DNA from 3 places in the Bacillus bruguierae genome. Region 1 is predicted to be linked to each of the others. Evidence: predicted binding sites of a transcription regulator. Region 1 holds the regulator's gene; each other region holds the start of a gene.
The links. The regulator LexA, encoded in region 1, represses DNA repair genes until DNA is damaged. The targets are predictions, from matches to a motif close to CGAACATATGTTCG.

Region 1 (8,458 bases):
GTTTAGTAAACTGTTAGGAAATCAGGTAGAAGTTAGCGTCTAGAGATAGTAGGTATTAGTAGCACGTCTTGACAGAACTAAATAAATACAAATTGAAAAACCGACATAAAAACCTCCTTTCTTTTTAAGGGAGGGACGAGAGCATTTGGCCGCGCATAGAAACGGTTAGGGCCTTTTCCTGCCACATGCAATGTTTAAAACAAAAGGAGTACATATTGTATTCTGCATAGCAGGTCGAGAAATTAAAATGAATATATATAGTTGATTTACGAGCTATATTAGTATAGGTATGAAATGAAAAACAGTAGGTGAAGTAAGTTGCGGTACGTTAGGTGTCCATTTACATTTCATTAAAGTGAAAGAAATTGAATGGGATATGTTCCGTACGCAAGTTCATCAATGGGAACGCGATTAATATATGACTCTTTACTAAGAGACCCGACCCCTCAACATGCAGCGTGTTGAGGGGTTTTTATTTTTGTGGGTAAACCACTTTTTCTTGATGGAAAGTTTACTTTATAGTCTTTGCTTTGAAGTATTAAACATTTTGGGGAGAGTCACGAACCGTGCTCCGTTAGATGTAAGGTCAGGAATAAATCGGTCGAGAGCGTCTACGGACCCCTGTAAATTCCCCCCTGGTGCAGTGTGTTGCAAGAGGATACTTCCAGGAAAAGCATTCCCTAATACTTTGTTAGTAACTTCTTTGGCATTTAAGCCTTTCCAATCTAATGTATCTACACTCCATTGAATAATCATAAAGTTTTGTTCGGTAGCCCACTTCACTTGATTTTCATTTATAATTCCATAAGGAGGCCGGAAGAATTTAGGGGAGTATCCGGTTAGCTTTTGTAATATTTTTTCTGTATTTAAAACCTGTTCATGATATTGTTTATCACCTACTTTTATTAAATTAGGATGATTATAAGTATGATTTCCCACGATATGCCCTTCGTTAACAATCCGTTCTACAACTTTAGGATATCTTTCAGCATTTTCACCTAATAGAAAAAACGTCGCTTTTACACCATGTTTTTTCAATTTATCTAATACTTGAGGAGTGTAGAGAGTATCTGGACCATCATCGAATGTGAGAGCAACTTCGGCCTTGTTATAAGGTCCTGCAAACGCATATGCATATTTTTCTACCCATGAAAAAGGAGTCCATGAGCCCCTGACTGTTGAACTCTTTTGTGAGATAGGAACGGTCTCCACGTAATTTAAAGGATAAAATGTATTTTGAACAAGTGGGTAAGGAATTTTTACAGAGGAAGTGTCGCATGGAATATTATAATAAGGAACATATTGAAAGGGAACTACTATTTGGTTTGGATAAAAATCGTACATCATTAAAATACCTCCTTAGAAAAGATAACAATCTCTTTAAAACTTTTATATGTCAATAATTGTAGTTTGGTTAGGAGAGAATGAAGAATTCCTCAATGAGAGGGATTTTCTCTATTTTGTAAAAAAACGGAATAGTACCTTGTGATGTTCAATACTGAATGATATATTATAATTAATAAGGTATCTTGCATTGAACAGTACTGGATGGAGAGGAGGATTACCTTTGAATGTTCAATTTAAAAAAGGGGTATTGGAGCTTTGTGTTCTTGCACTTGTAAGGAAACGAGATTGCTATGGCTATGAGTTAGTGCAGCAAATTTCAAATAAATTTTTAATATCTGAAGGCTCAGTGTATCCTTTGTTACGTCGTTTAACGAAAGAAGGATACTTTCAGACATATTTAAGAGAATCATCGGAAGGGCCTCCGCGTAAGTATTATCAGTTAACAAATCAAGGAGCAGATCAGCTCAATGCACTTGTGACAGAATGGCGTGATTTTGCAAGGGGAGTACAAGAAATTATTGAAGAGGTGTAAGGGATGACTAAAGAGAAATTTCTTCAAGAATTATCAGAACATCTTAGGAAGTTACCAGAAGAAGAGCGGAATGATATTTTATATGACTACGAGGAACATTTTCAATTTGGAATGGAAGAAGGGAAAACAGAGGAAGAAATTATAAAAGCACTTGGTTTCCCTAAGGCAATTGCTAAGGAAACGTTAGCGTCTCATCGTATAGAGCAGGTGAAGCATAATCCAACTTTTTCTAACTTGGCAAGAGCAATTGTAGCAATTATTGGACTCAGTTTTTTAAATTTGGTTGTTGTGTTAGGTCCGTTACTAGCGATTGGGAGTCTTATTTTAACGCTTTGGGCAGTTGGTGTTGTATTTGTTTTATCACCACTTCTTCTGTTAACAAAAATTGTTTTCGCTCAAATTTTTATTTTATCTGATGTATTTGCCATTATTATACTCTTCGGTGTTGGTTTACTTTTAGGGATTGCTGCGTATTATTGTACGATTTGGTTTAAAACACTTTTTGTTAAGTACGCATATTGGAATTTAAAAGTAATTAAAGGAGAGTAGATAAGATGAAAAAAATTGTGCTGATAGCAATTATTTGTATTGCAGTTGGGGGAATCGGTTTATTTTTTACAAGTTCAGCCTTTTTTATGAAAACTGCAAATGGATCAGCAGAAACAAAGAAATTGGAACAGAAACAATTTAAAAATGAGCAAATTAAAAACATTCATGTTGACACAGATGTTGGAGATGTTGTGATTGAAAAAGGTAAGACTGATTTGTTTGAGGTTCGGTATAGCGGCGATCAGGAAAAGCGAAAATTAGACGTAAACGAGAACGGTGAAATGCTACAAGTGGAAGTGAAAACGAAAAAGAGGCATATATTCGATTTTTCTTTTTTTTCATTTGATTTGAAAGATGAAAGCCTTACAGTTATTGTGCCTGAACGTGTATATAATAAAATTGAAGCAAAGACAGCAGCGGGAACGATTCATGTGCAAGATATTCAAGGCGAAGATATATCTGTGCATTCAGCAGCGGGCGATGTGGAAATGAAGGAAATGAAAGCGCAAAATGTAAAAGTGTCATCTAGTGCGGGAGAGGTTGTTCTTCATAAAGTGGAAGGGAAAGTGCATGCAGAGGCAGCGGCAGGAAGTGTAGAGATAACGCAGCATAATCCAGAGTATAGTGTTGAGGCGGATTCGGCAGCAGGAGATGTCAGTATTCAGCTGCAGGAAATGCCGAAAGATGCTGTTGTGAAAGGAGCTTCTCATGCAGGAGATGTTCAGATTTTCGGGAAAGAAAATAAAGAAATTACTTTAGGCAATGGAAAGATACAGATTAAAGGGAAAACAGCAGCCGGCTCTGTGACAATCGAAGCGAATTAAAAACAGACCAAATTTGGTCTGTTTTTAATGTAAATGACGATAGACACCAATTACTTTTCCAATAACAGAAACGTTATCTAAAATAATAGGTTCTAAAGAAGAGTTTTCTGGCTGTAAGCGGAAATGATCTTTTTCTTTGTAAAAACGTTTTACCGTAGCTTCGTTGTCTTCTGTTAAGGCGACAACGATTTCACCATTGTATGCAGATTGCTGCTGGCGAACAACAACTAAGTCTCCGTCAAAAATCCCTGCTTCAATCATACTGTCTCCAGAAATTCGTAACATAAATACTTGATCTGAGCCTGAAACGAGATTCGCTGGAAGTGGAAAATGTTCTTCTACACTTTCAACTGCTGTAATTGGTAAGCCGGCTGTAACTTTTCCGACAATCGGTACGTGAACGACTGGTTGCGTAGCTGATTGGATATTGTCGTTTCCTAAAATTTCAATCGCTCTCGGTTTTGTTGGATCGCGGCGAATGTATCCTTTTTCCTCTAAGCGAGATAAATGTCCGTGCACAGTAGAGCTAGAAGCAAGGCCGACTGCTTGACCGATTTCACGTACGGAAGGTGGATAACCTTTTTCTTGTACTTTTTGTTTAATGAAGTCAAGAATGTCTTGTTGCCGTTTCGTTAACTTCTCCATATTTTTCACACCTCGTTTTCTATAAATTTTCTTATTTGTATTATAACATGCAAGAAAACATTCTACAAACGTAAGTTCGAATAAAAGCTGCGTTTATGGTAAAATATGATGTAAAAGGCGAGATAGAGAAGAGGGTATGAAATGAATGCGATTATTTATGCACGTGTGAGCACAACGAAAGAAGCGCAAGAAACATCATTAGTACGTCAAAAAGATGAATTATTGCATTTAGCTAGGCAGTATGACATGAATGTTGTAAGAGTAGTAGAAGAGAAAGCGAGCGGATATAGTATCGAACGAGATGGGATTTTAGAAGTGCTAGATGTCATTCGTGATGAACATGTTGATGTACTCCTTATTCAAGATGAAACGCGTCTTGGAAGAGGGAATGCGAAAATTGCCTTAATGCATTGTTTGAATAAAGAAGGAGTAAAAGTATATACACATGCACATAATGGCGAATTGCAGCTTTCTGATTCAGATTCAATGGTGCTTGATATTATTGGTATAGTAGAAGAATACCAGAGAAAGATTCATAATTTAAAGATTAAACGAGGAATGAAACGAGCTGTAGAAAATGGATTTCGTCCCGAAAAAAACTTGAAGAATCGGCATTTAAGCACAGGTCGTGAGAAAAAAGAAGTACCTATTGAAGAGATTGTTCGTCTGCGCCGCAATGAGTTAACATTTGAAGAAATTGCAGCAACGCTCCGTGGTTTTGGTCATGATGTATCAAAAGCGACGGTACATCGCCGGTATGTGGAATATACGAAGCAATTGCTTGATAAACAAGAGTAACTATTGTATGATAATAATCAGTTTGTAGTAGAAAGGGGATTCGAGATGCTAAGTCACGAACTCATTGAACGCATTAATTTCTTAGCGAAAAAAGCAAAAGCAGAAGGTTTAACGGAAGAGGAGCAACGTGAGCGTCAATCACTCCGTGAACAATATTTAAAAGGCTTTCGTCAAAATATGTTAAACGAATTGAAATCAATCAAAGTCGTTAATGAAGAAGGTAAAGACGTTACGCCGAAGAAGTTAAAAGAATTAAAAAAACAAGATAAAGCAAAATTAAATTAAAAGATGGGCGCAGCCCATCTTTTTTTTAGTTTGATAGGAAAATTCGTTATGTAACAACTTTCCAATTATGATTCGTTGTCGCTTCGATTGTCTTTCGTTCTAATATGTAATTTGCAATGAGCTCAGACATATCAATTGGTATATCTTTTATAATGGGCTTATTTTGATACATAGCATAATTTCCGCCACCGCTTGCACGGTAATTGTTCATGACAACGTCATACTCTTGATGAAAGTGAATAGGAGCGCCTTTATATTGTAGGGAAACGACTCTTTCCCCTACTGGTTTTGAAATGTTTAATATGTATGAAATGCCTTCCCACATATCGTAATTATAATGCTGCGGTTTTGGTTCTATATATGCAGGGTTTACAATGATATTTCTATCTGTATCTAACGAGAAATATTCAGCAGTTAACTCAAGTGCCTCTTTTATATCTTTTCCTGTAACGCGAACAACTTTTAATGTATTTGGATAAATATAATTTGAAACAATATCTCTCATTGTAATCTGGTTTGGAAAGCCGGAAGATTCGTTATGAAACAGACTTGTACATGAAATATCTACTCCGGATACATCCATCTGTACTTTATTTATGAATTCGATAAAGGCGCAATCTTGTAAGCGAGTTTGCATCGCATCGTGAATCAACATATCACCAATAATGGAGCCAATAGGTTGGTCTAACCATTCTTGCGTTCGCTCTTCATATGTCGACACAAGTGAAAGCACCTTCTCATCTGCTGGAATACCTTCAATAGGTAATAATTCAGAATGACATTCTTCAATCATCCACTGGTTTTGATTCTTTGTTAAAGTGACATAGATTTTCCCTAATGAACGGCCATTGGATCCAGTTTGTAGAACAGTTACACCATTTACTTTTGTATGAGCAATATAGCGATGTTGATGCCCCGTTAATAAAATATCAATTTCTTCAATTTCTTGACACATTTCATATCCTTGATTTTCCCCTGTTAAAATCTCTGTTGGTTCTCCGGTTTGTAAGTCACGTTCAAAACCGCCGTGGTAGGCAGCAATGAGTAAATGTGGTTGCTCTTGCTCTTTAATATAGGAAACCCACTGTTTTGTTGTTTCGAGTGCATTTTCGAATATTACATCTTCAATATGATGAGGCTGTTCCCAATTTGGAATGTAATGCGTTGTTACTCCTAAAACAGCAATTTTTATATCTGGATGTATATGTTTAATTATATATGGATTTCCAAAATAAGGTTTCCTTGTTTGTTTATTCATAATATTAGCGGCTAAATAAGGCATATTTGCATGAGCAACAGCTTTGTTTAATACGTCCATTCCGTAGTTAAATTCATGATTTCCAATAATCGCTGCATCATAACCGATATGATTGGCGATAATCGACATTGGATGTTCTTCATTCTGCATATATTTGGTGTAGTAATAAGTAAACGGAGTTCCTTGTATGAAATCACCGTTATCAATTACGAGAACATGATCATTCTGGGTGCGTTCCTGTGCAATGCGCGTTGCAATCTTTGCTAGTCCTAGTTCTGCATTTTCGTTATTTTGATAGTGTATCGGGTAGACCGTACCATGAATATCACTCGTTAATAAAATACTTACATTTACAATGTTGTTTTGATTCAATGTTATCAACCTTCTTTTATATAATCCATTCGCAGGCAATATCACAGTTAGTTTTCATATGTATTATCTACATTTGAAGTAAACATATATGCAACTGCGACTTTAGAAATTTTTTATCCTTTCGTGTTGACTCTTACGTTACGTTATACTTTATTGTATGTACTAAGGGAGGGCAAAACAATGACAATGAAAGTGAAAGAAGTAGCAGATTTAGTTGGTATTAGTGTGCGCACACTGCATCATTATGATGAAATTGGGTTATTAACCCCAGAGGAGACGACCGAATCTGGTTATCGCCTTTATTCCGATGATAATCTGGAGACATTGCAACAAATTCTATTTTTTAAAGAACTTGGCTTCCCTTTAAAGAAAATTAAAGAAATTATCGATAATCCTTCATTTGATCGACAAGAGGCACTTGTTTTGCATCGTAAAATGTTGCTTGAGAAGCGCTCTAGATTAGACAAAGTGATTTCGACGATTGATAAGACGATTCAACACTCGAAAGGAGAAATTCAAATGACAAACAAAGAAAAATTTGAGGGCTTTGATTTTAGTCAAAATCCATATGAGCAAGAAGCACGTGAAAGATGGGGAAATGAAGCGGTTGATAAGGCTAATAAAGCAGCGAGCAGTATGACGAAAGAGAAACAAGAAGAATATAATGCGATTTATAGGAAGCTTGCAATACTTCGTAATGATTCACCTGAATCAGAACAGGCTCAAGAAGCAATTCAAGAATGGTATAACTATTTGCAGAATTTTGGTCATTACTCATTGGATGCGTTTAAAGGTTTAGGACAAATGTATGTCGATGATGAACGATTTACAAAAAATATTGATCAATTCGGTGAAGGATTAGCGAAGTTTATGCAGGTTGCAATGGCTGTGTATGCTGATCGTAATAAGAAGTAAAATGTACACTTATAAGGTGAAAGGTCTTATTCTCCAAATGGAGGATAGGACCTTTTTTACGGTTATTAATTGCTAGATAAAATATTGCGTTCGAAACGATAAGAAAAGAAAGCAGGTGTTATATAATTAAGAAGAGAGGAGGAATGTTATGGCAATGCAACATGAATTTATCTTTGTTTCATATGAAAAGGGAGAGTTAAGTTCTGAAGATTTTTCTTGGAATAATAGGGGATTTTCTTATAAAGATGGTACAGCTGTTGAAGAATACGTCATTTTAAGTGATGAGTTTATTTTATATATAATAGATTTCTTGCGTTGGATTCCAACTTATAACCCTTCTAGAAGAGAGAATGGATTTGGTCTTCATTATCATGGCATCACTAAAATTGAGAAAGAAGGAGCAAATATAGCAGTAAATTTATTTTGTTCACTAATTCATTTGTTTTCATTAGCACCTGAAACAATGGAACTTACAGGATCATTTCAATGGACTGATGGTGATGATGGCGAATATGAAAAGCTATTTTTCAATCGAGATACTCTGTGTGCAGAATTACAATCTTTGGTTAAGTTATGTTATAAAGTGAAATGTGAAGAAGGATATATTTTACATTTTGGAATTTAATTTTGGAAGGGATAATAAACAACCGATTCCAATACGGCTTTACTTGTCAGTCGAACAAACATTTATCCCAGAAGATGTTGTGCAGTATTTATGAGATTACACAAAATAAAAAAGCCGAGATTACTCTCGACTTACTCCGATAAAGTAATTATAGTATACGGGAGTGGTTTCAGTGGGGATTATTAAAGGAAATATTGCAGAAATGAAAGCTGAAATAGATTTAAAAGAAAACAAGATTTATGTAGTGAAAGATGGACAAATCCATGAGATAGATCCACCAAACAGCGGACACGGTGAACAATCATTTG
Region 2 (8,458 bases), 120 kb from region 1:
AAGTTATCTTTCGCATCACGCTTATCTTTTGAAGCACGAATTGTCGCAATGACTTCATCTAAAATAGAGAGAGCTTTCATTAAACCTTCAACAACGTGTTGACGTGTCTCTGCTTTTCTTAATTCGTACTGTGAGCGTCGTGTTACGACTTCCTTCTGATGTCCAATATAAGAATCTAAAATTTTAGGAAGTGTCATCAAGGTTGGACGGCGATTATAAATCGCTACCATATTGAAATTGTATGGTATTTGTAGTTCTGTATTTTTATATAAATAATTTAAAATACCTTCTGCATTTGCATCTTTTTTCAATTCAATGACAATTCGAAGACCTGTACGATCTGTTTCATCACGTACTTCAGCAATTCCATCCAATTTCTTATCTAAACGAAGTTCATCCATCTTCTTGACAAGATTTGCTTTATTTACTTCATAAGGAATTTCTGTAATAACAATTTGCTGTTTTCCACCGCGAATTGTTTCCACTTCTGCTTTTCCGCGAATGATGATTTTTCCTTTTCCTGTTTCATATGCCTTCTTAATACCATCAAGGCCTTGAATAATTCCGCCTGTTGGAAAATCTGGCCCTTTGATGACTGTTAATAAATCATCAACATTACAGTTTGGTTTATCAATGCGCAGCATCGTCGCATCAATAACTTCTCCAAGATGATGCGGTGGAATTTCAGTTGCATAACCAGCTGAAATTCCCGTAGATCCGTTCACTAAAAGGTTGGGAAACATAGCTGGTAATACAACTGGCTCTTCACTTGTATCATCAAAGTTTGAAACAAATTCCACTGTTTCTTTATCAATATCACGCAATAACTCAGAAGCAATCGGTGATAAACGAGCCTCTGTATAACGCATTGCTGCTGCCGGATCACCGTCAACACTACCATTATTTCCATGCATTTCAACTAATACGTTTCGTACTTTCCAATCTTGGCTTAAACGTACCATTGCTTCATACACGGAAGAATCACCGTGGGGATGATAATTACCAATTACGTTACCAACTGTTTTTGCAGATTTACGAAATGGTTTATCGTGCACGTTTCCTTCCACATACATGGAATATAAAATACGGCGTTGTACTGGTTTTAAACCGTCGCGCGCATCTGGAAGCGCACGATCTTGAATAATATATTTGCTATAACGTGCAAAGCGGTCGCCGAGCACATCTTCAAGCGGGAGGTCATGAAACTTCTCTGCCTGCATGTTATTCCACCTCCGTTGCCATAATCATTTCATTTTCTAGAATATTACCTTCTTCTTGCATACCAAACTGAACATTGCGTTCAATCCATTTGCGGCGGGGCTCTACTTTATCCCCCATCAATGTTGTCACGCGGCGTTCTGCTCTTGCAGCATCATCAATTTTCACGCGGATTAATGTGCGCGTCTCTGGATTCATCGTTGTTTCCCATAATTGATCTGCATTCATTTCACCAAGACCTTTATAACGCTGAATTGTATAACCTTTACCAACCTTCTTTATAACGCCATCTAACTCTTCATCTGACCAAGCATATTCAATGACTTCTTTCTTTCCTGTTCCTTTACTTACTTTATATAAAGGAGGAAGTGCAATGAATACTTTCCCAGCTTCAATAAGTGGTTTCATATAACGATAGAAGAATGTTAATAGCAGCACTTGAATGTGTGCTCCATCTGTATCAGCATCGGTCATAATAACAATTTTGTCATAATTGATATCTTCAACTGAAAATTCCGATCCAACACCGCCGCCAATCGCATAAATAATCGTATTAATCTCTTCATTTTTGAAAATATCCGCTAGTTTTGCTTTCTCTGTATTAATTACTTTACCGCGAAGTGGCAGAACAGCTTGGAAACGACGATCACGACCTTGCTTTGCAGAACCACCTGCAGAATCGCCCTCTACTAAATATAGCTCGTTCTTTTGCGGATTACGTGATTGTGCTGGTGTCAGCTTACCACTTAATGTGCCTTCTGAACGTTTTTTCTTCTTACCGCTTCGTGCTTCTTCACGCGCCTTTCGTGCTGCCTCGCGTGCTTGCGCTGCTTTGATTGCTTTTTTCACAAGAAGCGTTGCCACATCTGGATTTTCTTCTAAAAAATACGCTAAGTGCTCTGATACAACAGCATCAACTGCTGAACGGCCTTCACTTGTTCCAAGTTTTCCTTTCGTTTGCCCTTCAAATTGAAGCAGTTCTTCTGGAACACGAATAGAAACAATTGCAGCTAATCCTTCACGAATATCTGTTCCTTCTAAATTTTTATCTTTTTCTTTTAACAAAGAAACTTTACGTGCATATTCGTTAAAGACACGAGTCATCGCTGTTTTAAACCCGGCTTCGTGCGTACCGCCATCTTTCGTACGCACATTATTCACAAAGGAAAGAATGTTTTCAGAATACCCATCATTAAATTGAAAAGCTAATTCTGCTTCTATTCCGTTTTGCTCTCCAGTAAAATATACAACTGGGTGTAAAGAGTCTTTCTCTTCATTTAAATATGAAACAAATGCTTCAATTCCCGTTTCATAATGAAAAACATCTTCCAAATCGTTACGTTTGTCCTGAAGTACAATTTTCATACCTTTTAATAAAAATGCTGATTCACGTAATCTTTCACATAACGTTTCATAGTTATAATTCGTTGTGCTAAAAATTGTTCGATCTGGTTTAAAATGAATTGTTGTTCCGGCATCTTTCGCTTTTCCAATTTTCTCAAGCGTTGTAACTGGAACACCTCCATTTTCAAAGCGTTGTTCATATACGTAACCATCTCGTTTAATTGTAACAATAAGCCATTCAGACAGTGCATTTACAACTGAGGCACCAACACCATGCAAGCCACCGCTCGTTTTATAACCGCCTTGCCCAAATTTACCCCCAGCATGAAGTACAGTTAAAATAACTTCTGGTGTTGGCTTTCCAAGCTTATGCATTCCTGTCGGCATACCGCGCCCTTTATCTACTACACTTATACTATTATCTTTATGTATGATCACTTTAATTTCATCGCCAAATCCCGCTAATGCTTCATCAACGGAGTTATCTACGATCTCATATACTAAATGATGTAATCCACGGCTATCCGTACTCCCGATATACATACCCGGGCGTTTCCGAACGGCTTCAAGCCCCTCTAGCACTTGAATTGCATCTTCATCATATTGAAACTGACGCTTAGCCAAACTCCTTGCCCCTTCCTATCTAAAAATCAGAACATATGTTCTTTATTATAGAATAACGCCTTTCCCTTACTTTTGGCAAGTCACGTTATGTCTTTTATATACTATTTTCATAAGAAAAATCCTTGTTTGTCACAAGGATTCCTCTACGCTACTATTTCAGAAAAGTAATCGTTTGTCAACGAAACATGGATATGTATTCCAAAACAACTACATACTCCACCATTTTATAATCAACAAAATGATAATTATCCAAAATGGAGTGACAAGCAGCAATCCCCACAAACAACCTTTAAAAAACTTCATGATGAACACCTCGTTCATCTGCTTTTCCCTATTATTATGAATAGGAATTCAATACACTTCACAAATAAACCTTATCTTGTCATTGCATGTTCAACTTTAATGCAGCGATCCATAATGACAGTATAGCCTTTTTCTTTCAAAAAATGATATGTTTCTTCGTCTTGTAAACCTAATTGTGCCCAAAATGTGCGCGCTTCAATCTGCACAAACTCTTTTGCAACATCCATTAAAAATTCAGAACGACGAAATACATTGACGATATCAACACGTTCTTTTATTTCCGTTAGCGATTTAACCGCCTTTTCTCCCAATACAGTATCTACCGTTGGGTTAACAGGAATAATCCGGTATCCTGCATCTTGCATCGCTTTTGACACCATATAAGAAGTACGTTCTGGATTATCGGATAATCCGACAACTGCAATCGTCTTACTATTTTTTAAAATCTCTCCAATTTCCGTACGAGTTGGATTTTCAATTGTCATATGTAATCCCTCCTGTTCATTTAGTATAGCCGATAAAGAAAGTCTCTTTCAACATGAAAGAGACTTTCTTTATTAATTCTTATTAGCATTATCAGCTAATGTAACTGTTTTCTTTATTTTCTCACCATTTCGGTACGCTGTTACTTCGATTTTATCGCCAACTTTTTTCTTCTCATATAAGTATTTACGGAATTGTACTGCATTTTCTATTTTTTGATCATCAAAGCCAACAACAATATCATATTTTTGCAATCCTGCTTTTTCTGCTGGTGATGCTGGATCAACCTGTGCTAACAGAACCCCACCTGTTACATCTTTCGGTAATTTTAATTGACTTAATGCATAGCTTGGAATTTCCTCAAGACCCCTTACTCCAACACCCATTACAGGTCGTTTTACTTCACCAAATTTTTCAAGGGAATCAATAACTGGTTTTGCCACATTGATTGGAATCGCAAAGCCAATTCCTTCTACTTCTTGCTGTGCAATTTTACTAGAGTTAATACCGATTACTTCACCATTTTGATTAAATAGTGCACCGCCGCTATTCCCTGGGTTAATCGCTGCATCCGTTTGAATTACTTGCGCTTGCCAATCAGGACGTTTGTCCCCGTTAATATCAACTGGAATTTCACGGTCTTTACTACTGATAATCCCTTCTGTTACACTTCCATCGAAGCCAAGCGGATTACCAATCGCAATTGCAGATTCTCCCGCACGGATTTTATCTGAATTTCCTAAAGTTGCAACTTTATTAATATTTTTTCCATCAATCTCAACGACAGCTAGATCTAACCATGGATCTTTCCCTACTAACTTCGCTTCAACCTTTGTTCCATTGCTTAACTTTACTTCTAATTTATTCGCACCATCTACAACGTGGTTATTCGTTACAATCAGTGCTTTATTTCCAACTTTTTTATAAATCACACCTGATCCTGATCCAGCCTCAGATTCTTGCCCTTGTGGATCAGCGGAAAATGGATCTACACTTTTTTGAAAGTTAATTACACCGACAACTACTTCTTTTGCTCCTTCAATCATACCAGGAAGGTCCGTTTCACCTTTTGTTTTATTCACAACTGGAACCGCTGTTCCCTCTATTTTAGATTGTGAAACGACACTGTTATTTGTCCAAGGCATATATGGAGCTGCAACGCTGATTGTAACAGCACCGATCACAGCACCAACAACCCCTGTGAAAAAATATCCTTTTTTACTGCGTGATTTTCCAATTTCCGTACGAGTTTCATTCGTTTCTGTTTGATCATAGTATCCCATAATTTCCTTATCCCCTCTCTGCTGAAATCGTATTTTTAGTATAAACACGATGTGTGTCCTTTCTGTGAACTCATCGTGAAATCCAAACAAAAAAATACTACCATATTCATTGTAGACACATATACAAAAAATTGTACATGCAATGAATATAAAGTTGCTTAAATGGGAACCGATATTTTACTCTTCGAATTTATATCCTACACGGATAACTGTACTAATATGTGTTGCCTTATCGCCTAACTTATTACGAAGTTTTTTAATATGTGTGTCTACTGTACGATCATCTCCGAAATAATCATATCCCCAAAGTTGATCTAATAAATGCTGGCGAGATAATACAATTCCTTTATTCTCCATCAAATAAACAAGTAGCTCAAATTCTTTATGTGTTAATATTACTTCTTCTCCATCTACCGTTACCGTACGCGACAAACGATTCACATCGATACCAGCAAGCGAGAGCATGTTTTCTTCCGCTTGGCCTACTGCACCGTCTGCACGTTTTAGCAATGTCTTGGCACGAGCAACTAAAATCTTCGGACTAAACGGTTTTGTTACATATTCATCTGCTCCTAATTCAAAACCAAGTAAAGTATCATCTTCATCTGAACGAGCTGTCAGCATAATGATTGGTACAGCTGATTCTTTTCTTACACGTCTACATACAGACCAACCGTCAATTTCTGGTAGCATTATATCTAATATAATTAAATCCACAGTGTGGTCTGCAAACAGTTCTAATGCTTGCTTGCCATCTTCCGCTTCGATCACCTCAAAGCCTTCATTACGAAAATAATCACTAACAATTTCTCGTAATCTTCTTTCATCTTCAACAAGTAAAACTGTTTTATTCAATCCTATCCCGTCCTTTTACTCTTTCAATCGAATAATACGTTGATTCGAGCTCCCACGAAACGGCAGGGTGAGATCTCGCATCTCTAGCTCAAATCTTCCATCTACTAGCACATCAGCATAGTGCAACAACTCTATCATATCATTATTTTGTGAATTCTGTATCTCTTCAAACGTATAACCTGTGTAAATCCATAAATTTTTTTGTAAATCTTTCACGTTTTTTGCTAACTCTTTTATTTCACTGGCTTGAAAAAAGGGATCCCCACCTGAAAATGTTACATCTGTAAGGGGATTTTTTTCAATCTCTTTTATTATTTCCTCTTTTGTCATCTCAGTTCCATTACCAATATTCCAAGACTGTGGATTATGACAGCCAAAACAACGATGCGGACAGCCTGCAAAAAATACGACTGTCCGCAATCCTTCTCCATCTACCACACTATCATGAATGATGTTCATTACTCTCATGAATGTTTCACCCGTTCCTTTTCTTCACTACGCTTCGCACTGTTCCACTTTGACATATCTCCTACAAGGTATCCTGTGATGCGGCGAATTCTTTCAAAATCATGTTCATTTTCATTCCCACAGCTTGGACATTCATTACTAATTATCCCGTGATAACCGCAACATTTACAGCGATCAACCGGGTGATTAATAGATCCATATCCTACGCCATACTGGGCCATTGCCTTCACAATTTGCTGTAATGCTTTTTGATTATGAATAGCCGCTCCGTCCAATTCAATATACGTAATATGACCACCATTACAAAGCGCGTGAAACGGTCCTTCTAAACGAATTTTATCAATTGCTTGAATAGGATAATAAACAGGAATATGGAATGAATTTGTATAATAATTATGATCTGTTACACCTGTAACTGTTCCAAATTCAGCTCGATCTTTTTTGACAAATTTCCCAGATAATCCTTCTGCCGGAGTTGCAATTAATGAGAAATTCAATTGATGTTCCTCTGTTGCTTGATCCATTTTCTTTCTCATATATTCGATAATTTCATAACCAAGCTTCCATGATTCTACGTCTTCTCCATGATGTTTTCCTGTTAAAGCAACTAAACATTCCGCAAGGCCAATAAAACCTATACTTAATGTACCTTGTTTTAAAATTTCAGCAACAGCATCCTCAGGTTGCAGTTTTTCACCGCCGCGCCATACTCCTTGAGAATATAAAAATTGAAAATCTCTTGCTTTTTTCGTTGCTTGATAGGAAAGTCTTTCTAACAATTGATCAATACCTAGATCAAGATAATAATTTAAAGCTTCAAAAAACGCTTCTTTTGATCCACTAATACATGCTAATTTCACTAAGTTAATAGAGGTAAACGATAAATTCCCTCTTCCAATCGCAGTTTCTTCCCCATGAATATTAGACATTACACGCGTACGACAACCCATATAACACACTTCACTTTCAGGACGCCCATCATAATACGCCGCATTAAATGGTGCATCTAAAAATGAGAAATTAGGGAATAATCGTTTCGCTGTCGTTTCTATTGCTAATTCAAACAAATCATAATTTGGATCTTTCTCTTCAAAATTTACTCCCTTTTTCAACTTGAAGATTTGAATCGGAAAAATTGGTGTTTCTCCTTTTCCTAATCCAGCTTGAGTCGCTCGTAATAATTGTTTAATTAGTAATCTTCCTTCTTTTGATGTATCTGTTCCGTAATTAATTGAAATAAACGGAACTTGCCCCCCGCCTCTGCTATGCATGCTATTCGAATTATGAATAAACGCCTCACATGCTTGATACGTATCATTTTCTGTTTCTTTCCACGCAAACTCTTCTATTTGCTCAGCTGTTAACGGATATGTTGCTAAACGTTTTTTATTCCGTTCAAACGTTTTTCTCACATATGGCGCCAAATCCACATCGAACAGCGCAAATGATTGTCCGCCATGCTGCATATTTTGATTTGCTTGAAAAATAATAGAAGAAAGCGCCAATGCACTTTTAATATCTTGCGGCTGTCGCATATGCCCGTGACCTGTATGAAACCCGTTTTGAAGCATCTGCGCTAACGGTATTTGCGAACAAGTTGTCGTACCTGTTGCATAAAAGTCTAAATCATGTGGATATAAAATATTTTGATCAATTGCTTGTTTCACTGGCTCAGAAAGTAATTGTTCTATCGCATAATATCTTGCACTCTCAGAAGCAAATTTCCCCATCATTCCCATTGGAGATCGACCATCAACATTCGCATTTTCTTGCATTAAATCTTGTTCATTTGCATGAACAATTTTCGCAAAAATCCCCTTTAGATTCTCATCATATTCACTGTTTTTTTTCATTTCTTGATTCATTCCTTAACCCCCAAC
Region 3 (8,458 bases), on a different contig from region 1:
GGTCAATGTTATAGCAATCGTTTCATACACTCTTAACTGGATTTATACGGAGTATTACAAGTGGGCAGGGTATGATTTTGATATCACATGTATTAGTGAAGACCAGGTATTCATTCCAAATCAAAGCATGCAATCTAACATCATCGACGTCGTGGATGAAATACTCGGACAATATATTGGAACCCTTGGATTGAATTCGCCAATCTTGTCCCAGTACGGTAAAACACCTGTACGTGATACATTATATCAACTCAAAGCTAATGAACTTGCTCGCAGTGAGAAGAATAATATGGAAATCCTCCGGCATTTTTACAACCGCAAATATAAACTATTAGAATTAAGAACAGCTACACCAATAGGGGGGATTTGAAACGTATCCCGGTCGTGACTTGAAAATTGATGATAGAGGACCATACATACAAGCTTTACAAAAACGGTTAAAAGCTCTTAATAGAAATTTTGGGACAATCCGGGTAATACAGCTCGTTGAAGACGGTGTGCGGTCTATTTTCTTAATAGGCTGGGTTAAAAATCACCTTCACGTTTTAAATAAAATCTCAATTTGTAAACGCAAACAATGCTAGTCATGTAACTACCACATAGGAAATATATCTATAAGATGTTTTGTTATGTTAACATTTAAATAAAAACAGGGGGGATTCTAAATGAAAGACATAGAGTTATATATTCCAGAACAATTAAAAAGCTATAAAGAGGATATTTTAAAATCATTAAAACCCACACTAAAAATGACAGGTAAAGTAGGGACTACAGAGTTATGGGGGAGTAAAATTGGTGGAGATCCTTATTTGCTAATTGGTGAGGAACTGCCTAAAAACAAACAAGGGGAGGCATTGCGTTTGCTGGCACAAATTAATTTTGAAGATGTGCCGCATATCGATAGCATGCCGACACAAGGCATCTTACAATTCTTTGTAGATGCTACAGATGATCTAGTTGGGGCGGATTTTGATAATCCTACAACCCAAGAAGGGTTTAGAGTTATATATCGTCAAGATATTATCAAAGACAAAAGCAAATTGGTTACTGAGTTTAACTATGATATTGGGGAAGATGAAGAAGAGTTCATTTCTCCTTTGGAAGCGGAACTTGTATTTGAAGAAAGATTACAGCCAGTTACAACTTGTGATTATCGATTCGGAAGTGAGTTCCTTGTGGGTTTTGAGGGAGAAAAAGAGGTACAAGACGGTGATAGAACGGTTGAGTTATGGGAGTTATACGTTGATCATATGAGTAATATAGGACATAGGATTGGTGGGTATCCGTTCTTTACACAGTATGATCCACGAGATGAGGGTAGCAAATATGATACGCTGCTTTTACAGATTGATACAGATGATGATTTAGGAATTATGTGGGGAGATTCAGGTGTTGCAAACTTTTTTATTAATAAAGATGACTTAGCTCGGTTAGACTTTTCAGATGTGTTATACAATTGGGATTGTTTCTAAGGATGGGAGAGTATGTTTGACGAGGTAGTGCATATTTTTAATACTTAATTTTTGTATTATTAGATGAGGGGAATATATTGGAAATTTAATTAGAATATGGGGTGAATCGTTTGTTTACAATAGAAAATTACACAAGTTCTTTAAAAAAGGGTCTTGAAGAACATTCCGATAATCTGATTCGAAATATAAAAGAGACAATTCATTTTAATTATTATAAGGGGATAGATTTATTGGATTTCACAGCTTTTGTTCAGGGGTTTGGAATGTCCATTGTAATGTATTCCATGGACGGGGGAGCAAGTGAAGTCTTTTATGAAGGGAGCGATAGCAGCATCTTTTCAGGTAGTCACGATTTAATAGAAGATATAGAATACTATGATGGAAAATCAGATGAATTTTGGGAGTTTTATGATCAAAATGGTGAGGAACTATCTAAAATTGAAACAGAAGCTATTGTGGAATGGTTTGCTGCGTGTTGGAATAAAGCAGGTGGTACAAGCGTTAAAATGCCTGCCTACTTTAGTTTTCATGATTATGATCCATGCTTTGATTTACATAACAGTAAATGGATTACTGATGGAGACAAATGGTTCGATTAAATCCTAGAACTTGATAGGGTTATTTGTAGTATGTTCTTTACATAAAGTGGGTATAATTCTGTCAATCTACCACTATCTTTCTATCTAAGATTTCGGTTGTATTGAATGATCTTTTCTGAGTTAACATAACTTCACTTATTAACAGTTCTGAGTATGTAGAAACCTAAAAACGTCCCTTCAAATTAATCTAAAGGGACGTTTGCTCATACAAATGATCTGCATAACAATTCATCTTTGCAATACAGATCATTTGTATGATAATTTTTATAAATAATTGCGGAATAATGAACTTACATAAATGCTTTTAAAAGTTCTTGAACTAATGGAATTACTCCACCTAAGAATGATAAAACTGCCATTGCGATTGCCATAATATTTCCTCCTCTTTCGTAGGTGCTAAGATGTGGTTAATCCTTATGCTTTTATTATAGTAAGCGCTTACAATTTTATCAATACTTTTTAATATGCAATATTGCATATTTGGGTACGATGAACGAAATATCAAATGATACACATCAATACAATTGTAGCAAATATTATTTTTTGTGTAACTTTATATATATTGGGCCTATTCCGATAAATTTCTTTATATACATTAAAGAGGATGTTCCACACGGAAGATGGCTTATATAGTATTACACTTCATGTTAAAGGCAAAGTAAAAGAACCCTGCACAAAACAGGATTCTTTTACTAGGTATTCTGTTGGCAAATGATTTCACCACAAGAATTGAGTCTGAACCACTTGATTCCTATTTTTATGCTATAACTAGAAAATAGAATTGCGCAATACATATATGTATGAGGAGTAAACCTTTATTTACAGTTTTTATTGTTTTTACAATACATTCAATTGGATTTCTGATTACTTTTCGGCTTCCTTACCAAACAAAATATGCTAATGATGAGTAAAATAAGAGGGATTCCCTGAATCATAAAGAATCCAATGGAAAATTCGGTAAGACCGCTTCCAGGAGCATCTGTTGCCATTGTACCAAGAAACATTGCGACAGGAAACGCACATATATTCAATATTAAACTAGCACAAAGAAAAAATATTTTCCAAAACACTAAAATAATCCCCCTAGTAAACGAAATGAAGTGATATATATTTATAATATCATATATGAAGAGAAAGGTATGAATTTTCAAACATTTATTTCTTGCACATCAATAATGTCAATAAACTTAAAAGTCATTTTATGATAAAATGCGTCTGTACATATTACAGAGTTGTTCAAAGGATCTATGCCAACTACAGTTATATAGTTTGTAAGTAGATGACCATCCTCATAATAAGTAATTAATATTTCTTCTTCTGAAAGGAATGAGCATAATAACTTGTTTTCAATTCTCTCTTTCGCCTCTTTTGTTAATACTGGTCGTGATATTTTCGTTTTTTCTTCAATAATTTTGCGGATTCCAGTAAATTGTTCTGGTATTGCAGAAAACGGACTCCATTTCACCATTTTCCTATCTTTTGGCATATTTGCGTTATTCATGTTTTATTTCCTCCTAATCATGTGTTTCTAACATGTTGTGTAGTCCCTTGCATGTAACTTACACCTCTCAGAATCGAATTTTTACCATCCACTGTAATTGTTAATATATTTGCTGTTTGTTTCATATCTAGAGAACAATTGTTAATAGAATATCGGTGAAAATCTTATTGTAGAGCTAATCTTGTTATGGAATTCGAACATCTCATATATGTTTCCGCGGTTGGAGTGGCAGCTTGGTAATAGAGAATAGTCATACAAAGTAATCACTCCTATGAATTGGAACGTTTGTTCTTATTATATACGAACTTATGTTCTTTTGAAAGGGGAATTTCATTTATTTTCCGTTTGACAATACATAAAAGTAGATTTAGTCATGTTATTGATCTTAGCAAATGCATAAAAAGAAAGAGCATATTTCAAAATATGCTCTTACACTATTAATACAAATGATTTATTTTACTAACTTATATCATGCGTTCACACCAAATAACAAATGTAAAAAGTGCTTTAGATTTATTCCTCGGGATACCGTTTTTTTACAAGTTCTTCGATGTTATTACTTTGTTTGATTTCTTCTGATGATAACCAGGATTTATATCTTGTTCCATCCTTGTTGGTTAAACATATGGTAAATTCTTTATTGTATAGTTCCTCTTTAAGGATAGTGGTCACCTTTGTCAAATCCTCAATTAAAGGGGGATCGTTTTTAAATTCCGTACTACTAATAACTAAATTCACTTTATACCCCGGACACTCCCCATCTTTCGGATGTGAACAAGTAATATCTTTAAATACAAAACGGTCGCTTTGAACTTCTTTTAATCTGTCTACTACTTTTGTTTGGGTTTGAATCAAATATGTCCAATAACTGTCTAAAGTGTTTTTCATTTTTAGGAGCAGTTCTTCTTTCGTTATAACTTTTTGCACATTATAAAAAGGGAAACCTATATCTTCACCATTATAATCCTTAATTTTAAGTTCTGTTATCTTCTTATTACTCTTCTGAATGAGTTGGAATAGAGCATATAAACGATCTAATTCTGCCGATTCAAATTGACTATAATCCATCTTGTTACTTGTTTTTAAAGTTAATAACAACTCATCAGTTGGTTTTCCTCCCTTATTATCATATTCAAGTGTATACTGAAGAGCATTTTCTTTTTCAAATTCCTCGTAGCCTAACTTTTTAATCTCTCTTAAAATTGGTTTGAATTTCTTATATTCCTCATATGTATTTTTTCCATATTGGTATTCATCACCTTGGATTGTTGAATAGAAGATACCATCTACCTCTACTCGAAATTGCATATTTTTGTTGTTTTTTGCTTGAACAGTATGATATGTATGTCCCATATCCCCTGCATCTATAGCGCCCCTAGCGCCCCAATTTGTTACAACAACATCGATGCCATGTTTTTTCTTTATATATTTTTTTATCTGATCTTCATTTTTATAATTACAACCACTTAAAAATAAGAAACATACCACTAACAACATTATATTTTTCATTCTCTTCATATAACCCCTTATACCCCTTCCTTACGTAAGAAATGATCCCTAGTTGTGCAGCAAATTCAAAGTCATCTTTTCTGTATATTTTTTCAAAAAGAATAGCGTTTTTGACTCGTTATGGGTATAGATTTATCATTTTCGTTCATACATGGTTCTGCTCACGAAAAATGTAATAGAACAAATAGCAGTCAGCCCCATATATGGCATCATCTCAATAGTAAATATGTTCGTTGTATTTGCCCCTAGTACAATCCAAAATACAAATACAATTCCTGTGCCTAGAAGGATGTATAGTAGTAAAGAAATGCTAAAATGTAGTTTATTAGGTAAAATGATATATCTAAATAATAACTCTCCGAGAACACACCCAAGTAAAATTATAGGAACTCCAATATACAAAACAACAACTGTCATTTGCATAGCATTAATAAAGCTATGAATAAAAGCATTAACATAATCTTCTTCTCTCCAAATATCTTGATTATAGTACAGTTGAAGTATATTCATTGAAACTAATAGACTTAATATAGTATATACGAATGCCACTAAAAATTTTTTCAATCATAATCACCTCTTTTTTTAGGTAGTAAAAACGTGGTCCCTTCATATTCTATTCCTACAAGAAATCACAATGTGCGATCCAATCATTTGTTTTACTATTTTTGGCAAAGTAAATACCGCCGCCATGAATAATCCCAAACTTTGCTTTTGGATCTTCTGTTATTTGAAAAATAAATTCATAATCCGCAGGCCATTGGATACCTGATTGAGCAAAGCAAGCATAGCCTCCTAATTTGTGTATATAACGATTTTCTTCAAACATATCCTCGTAGTAGTCAATTCCAATTGTGTTTTCAAGTTCAAAAATTCTATCTTGCATGTTATTAGGGAAATCATCCGTATCCCATTTTGGAAACTCATCGGTTACTAATTTTGGTATTAAAGGAAAAGGTTTTAAATTTGGAAACGTAAGTGACATTTCATTTGGTACTAATTCCTCTAAAGAATCATATTCTCTAATACAAAAATTTCCTGATAAGTTGGACAAATCTTTATCATAGTTTGGAGAAAGAAATACTGCGATGACTTTCATATCTTTTAATGCTTCTGGAACAAAAGGTATTTGAGTTAAATTAAGCATCATGATCGCATACATTTTGTCTTGATAACGGTCGATTGGGTACGTTTCATTTGGCAATGAATAAGGAATCTTTCCAATCCAACTTTCATTTATAGATAAATCGGGTCTTTTTCCACCTGTTTGAAAGATAGTTGCTTTTTTTCTTAGGATATTTTTAATATTATCTATTTCCAAAGTATTTCTCCTCCTGAATGTATATGTAGTTGTTTCTTTTGAATGGTAATTATATTGTAACAATAGTGGATGTTTTTATAACAACTTTTGGCCCAGTTACTTCACCAATAAGTTGGTTTTTCTAGCAAGATTTCAACTTTGTATACAACCTATTTGTGTAGAAATAATAAGTAGAGGTACTACTAAGATTGTAGCATCTCCTTAAGGTTAGTATAGTCATAGGGACACATTTTAGTTAAGTCAGAAATGCTTTTTTTCATTTAAACAGTAATCTATATCTTATTCAATCGAAAGCTTTTGAAAAAGATTGCTTAAAGATCGGGGGCGATTCTTCAATAGGAAGGATCGCTTTTCTTATGATTTGACAAAGGTTATGCTACTGAAGCACTGAACCCAGACTAGCTATTGCAAAATCGCTAGTTGAAATGTACAAGGGGGATTTGGTATTTTGGGTCGTCCTGATGAAAGAAATAATACGGTTGAAAGACTTTTGTAATATTTATGAAAGTAAATTGAAAGATTTGTATACTAAGATAACTGTAGTGGAAATAGTTTTATTTTAAGCCGAAGTAAAAAGTATAAGCAATGTACAGTATAATTTCATTTTTGTAATCTTGTAGAAATGATGAAAGAAAGGGAGAGAGAATATGAATTATAAGAAAAAAGTAATTCCAGCAGCATTAGCATTTGCTGTTCTAGCAAGTCCAGTTATTTCTTTAAAAGCAGAAGCAAGTACAGTATCTTCAGCTTCTAGTGCCATTACTTCTGTTGAAAAAGAAAACCCATCATTAAATCTTAAAGAGGGACAAGTATCTGAAGAAAATTCCGTTGTAAATCAAGAATTTGATGCGAATTATATCAATAATAATATTATTAGAGCGAATTTTCCATCTGTTACACCGCCTCATATTAAGGACGCAAAACCGCTTCAATATGTATATTTAGATTATTTTTATAAAAATAACAACAAAATTATTGGGGATTGGAGAAATAAAGAGCTAAAGCATATGGATCCACCACCAAGATTTTATTATGATTTACAATTCATGGGATATAGTCAATCTCAAATAGAAGAGTATTTTGGAAGCACTTATGGAGAGGCTTTTGTAAAAGGACTTGTTTTGGAAACATTAGAAAACTTTTTCCAAACTCGATATGCGCAAGATCCAAATGATCCTGATGTACAAAAAATATTACAATCTAAATACTACGAAAAAAGTGAAGCTGAAGATTCATTTTGGTTACCAGAATTTTTCCAAGGTGAAGGTGGCTTAAAAAGAGCTATTCTAGAGGAATTTGGAAAGAAAAGTTTAGATGAGCTTGGAATCCAAGTCATTTGGGGTGACAATAATTGGGGCGCTGAAAAGGCTGTAACAATTGGTTATTCAGCGAAGACACCATTTAATCCACTAAAAGATGCTGAATTAACTGAAAAGAAATACCTTAAGAAAGTCCCTGGTGGATCAGCATCCATTCCAGCTAAAAATACAGGATATGAAGTAACATTTGACATCAAAACAGGGATGACGAAAGAACAATCACAATCATTTGCTCACACTGTAGGTGTAAATGCTGGCGTGGGTATTGAAGATATTTTTGAAGTTGGAGCAAGTTATGAGTTCCAAAGTACATTTGGTACAAGCATCTCTCTAAGTGAAGAACAAACGGTATCACGTAAATTTAGTTTGACTAACGATTCAGATCGAACAATTACAGCTGCATTATACCAAGTTACTGCTGAATATAGCTTAAAACCAGGTTCTGTAGTTGCTGGAGTTGTAAATAAAACTATCAATTCACCTTTCGCACAGTTCTGGCAAGGTGGAGGGTATTGGGATACAGCTACGACAGTTAAACCATCATCTACTTCAACAGGTGCAATTAAAACAGATGATTTAAAACTAGTTCGTTCAGATGTGTTAGAAAAATAAAATTAATCAAATCGAGCTTCCCCCAAGCTCCTTTGAAATGACAAAAACCCACAGAGAAGAATCTCTTTGTGGGTTTTGTTATATTTTATGTTTTTTCTTGAAACAAGCATAGAAGTAAGAGGGGCTTT

Region 2: a site for LexA is predicted at 3,215-3,228, ahead of parE (DNA topoisomerase IV subunit B). Genes of this name have one in related genera too.
Region 3: a site for LexA is predicted at 3,851-3,864, ahead of WAZ07_RS22055 (YolD-like family protein). Genes of this name have one in related genera too.

What each region holds. Positions count from the first base shown of each region.
Region 1 is NZ_JBAWSX010000005.1:69,591-78,048, forward strand. It holds gene WAZ07_RS10670 (ABC transporter ATP-binding protein) at 1-43, shown strand, start outside; partial or broken gene WAZ07_RS26220 (hypothetical protein) at 329-415, shown strand; gene WAZ07_RS10675 (peptidoglycan-N-acetylglucosamine deacetylase) at 517-1,344, opposite strand; gene WAZ07_RS10680 (PadR family transcriptional regulator) at 1,568-1,879, shown strand; gene WAZ07_RS10685 (HAAS signaling domain-containing protein) at 1,883-2,428, shown strand; gene WAZ07_RS10690 (DUF4097 family beta strand repeat-containing protein) at 2,434-3,252, shown strand; gene lexA (transcriptional repressor LexA) at 3,277-3,897, opposite strand; gene WAZ07_RS10700 (YneB family resolvase-like protein) at 4,039-4,695, shown strand; gene WAZ07_RS10705 (DUF896 domain-containing protein) at 4,741-4,980, shown strand; gene WAZ07_RS10710 (bifunctional metallophosphatase/5'-nucleotidase) at 5,027-6,610, opposite strand; gene WAZ07_RS10715 (MerR family transcriptional regulator) at 6,791-7,525, shown strand; gene WAZ07_RS10720 (coproporphyrinogen III oxidase) at 7,674-8,150, shown strand; partial or broken gene WAZ07_RS10725 (cell division protein SepF) at 8,158-8,244, shown strand; gene WAZ07_RS10730 (DUF3954 domain-containing protein) at 8,323-8,458, shown strand, end outside.
Region 2 is NZ_JBAWSX010000005.1:189,852-198,309, reverse strand. It holds gene parC (DNA topoisomerase IV subunit A) at 1-1,220, opposite strand, end outside; gene parE (DNA topoisomerase IV subunit B) at 1,222-3,186, opposite strand; gene WAZ07_RS11320 (CoA-binding protein) at 3,561-3,974, opposite strand; gene WAZ07_RS11315 (S1C family serine protease) at 4,047-5,255, opposite strand; gene WAZ07_RS11310 (response regulator transcription factor) at 5,433-6,110, opposite strand; gene nrdG (anaerobic ribonucleoside-triphosphate reductase activating protein) at 6,126-6,578, opposite strand; gene WAZ07_RS11300 (anaerobic ribonucleoside triphosphate reductase) at 6,575-8,431, opposite strand.
Region 3 is NZ_JBAWSX010000018.1:57,911-66,368, reverse strand. It holds gene WAZ07_RS22075 (SpoIID/LytB domain-containing protein) at 1-370, shown strand, start outside; gene WAZ07_RS22070 (YwqG family protein) at 666-1,472, shown strand; gene WAZ07_RS22065 (hypothetical protein) at 1,583-2,071, shown strand; partial or broken gene WAZ07_RS22060 (hypothetical protein) at 2,362-2,549, opposite strand; gene WAZ07_RS22055 (YolD-like family protein) at 3,219-3,572, opposite strand; gene WAZ07_RS22050 (hypothetical protein) at 4,086-5,090, opposite strand; gene WAZ07_RS22045 (hypothetical protein) at 5,217-5,645, opposite strand; gene WAZ07_RS22040 (DUF1963 domain-containing protein) at 5,701-6,399, opposite strand; gene WAZ07_RS22035 (hypothetical protein) at 7,047-8,330, shown strand.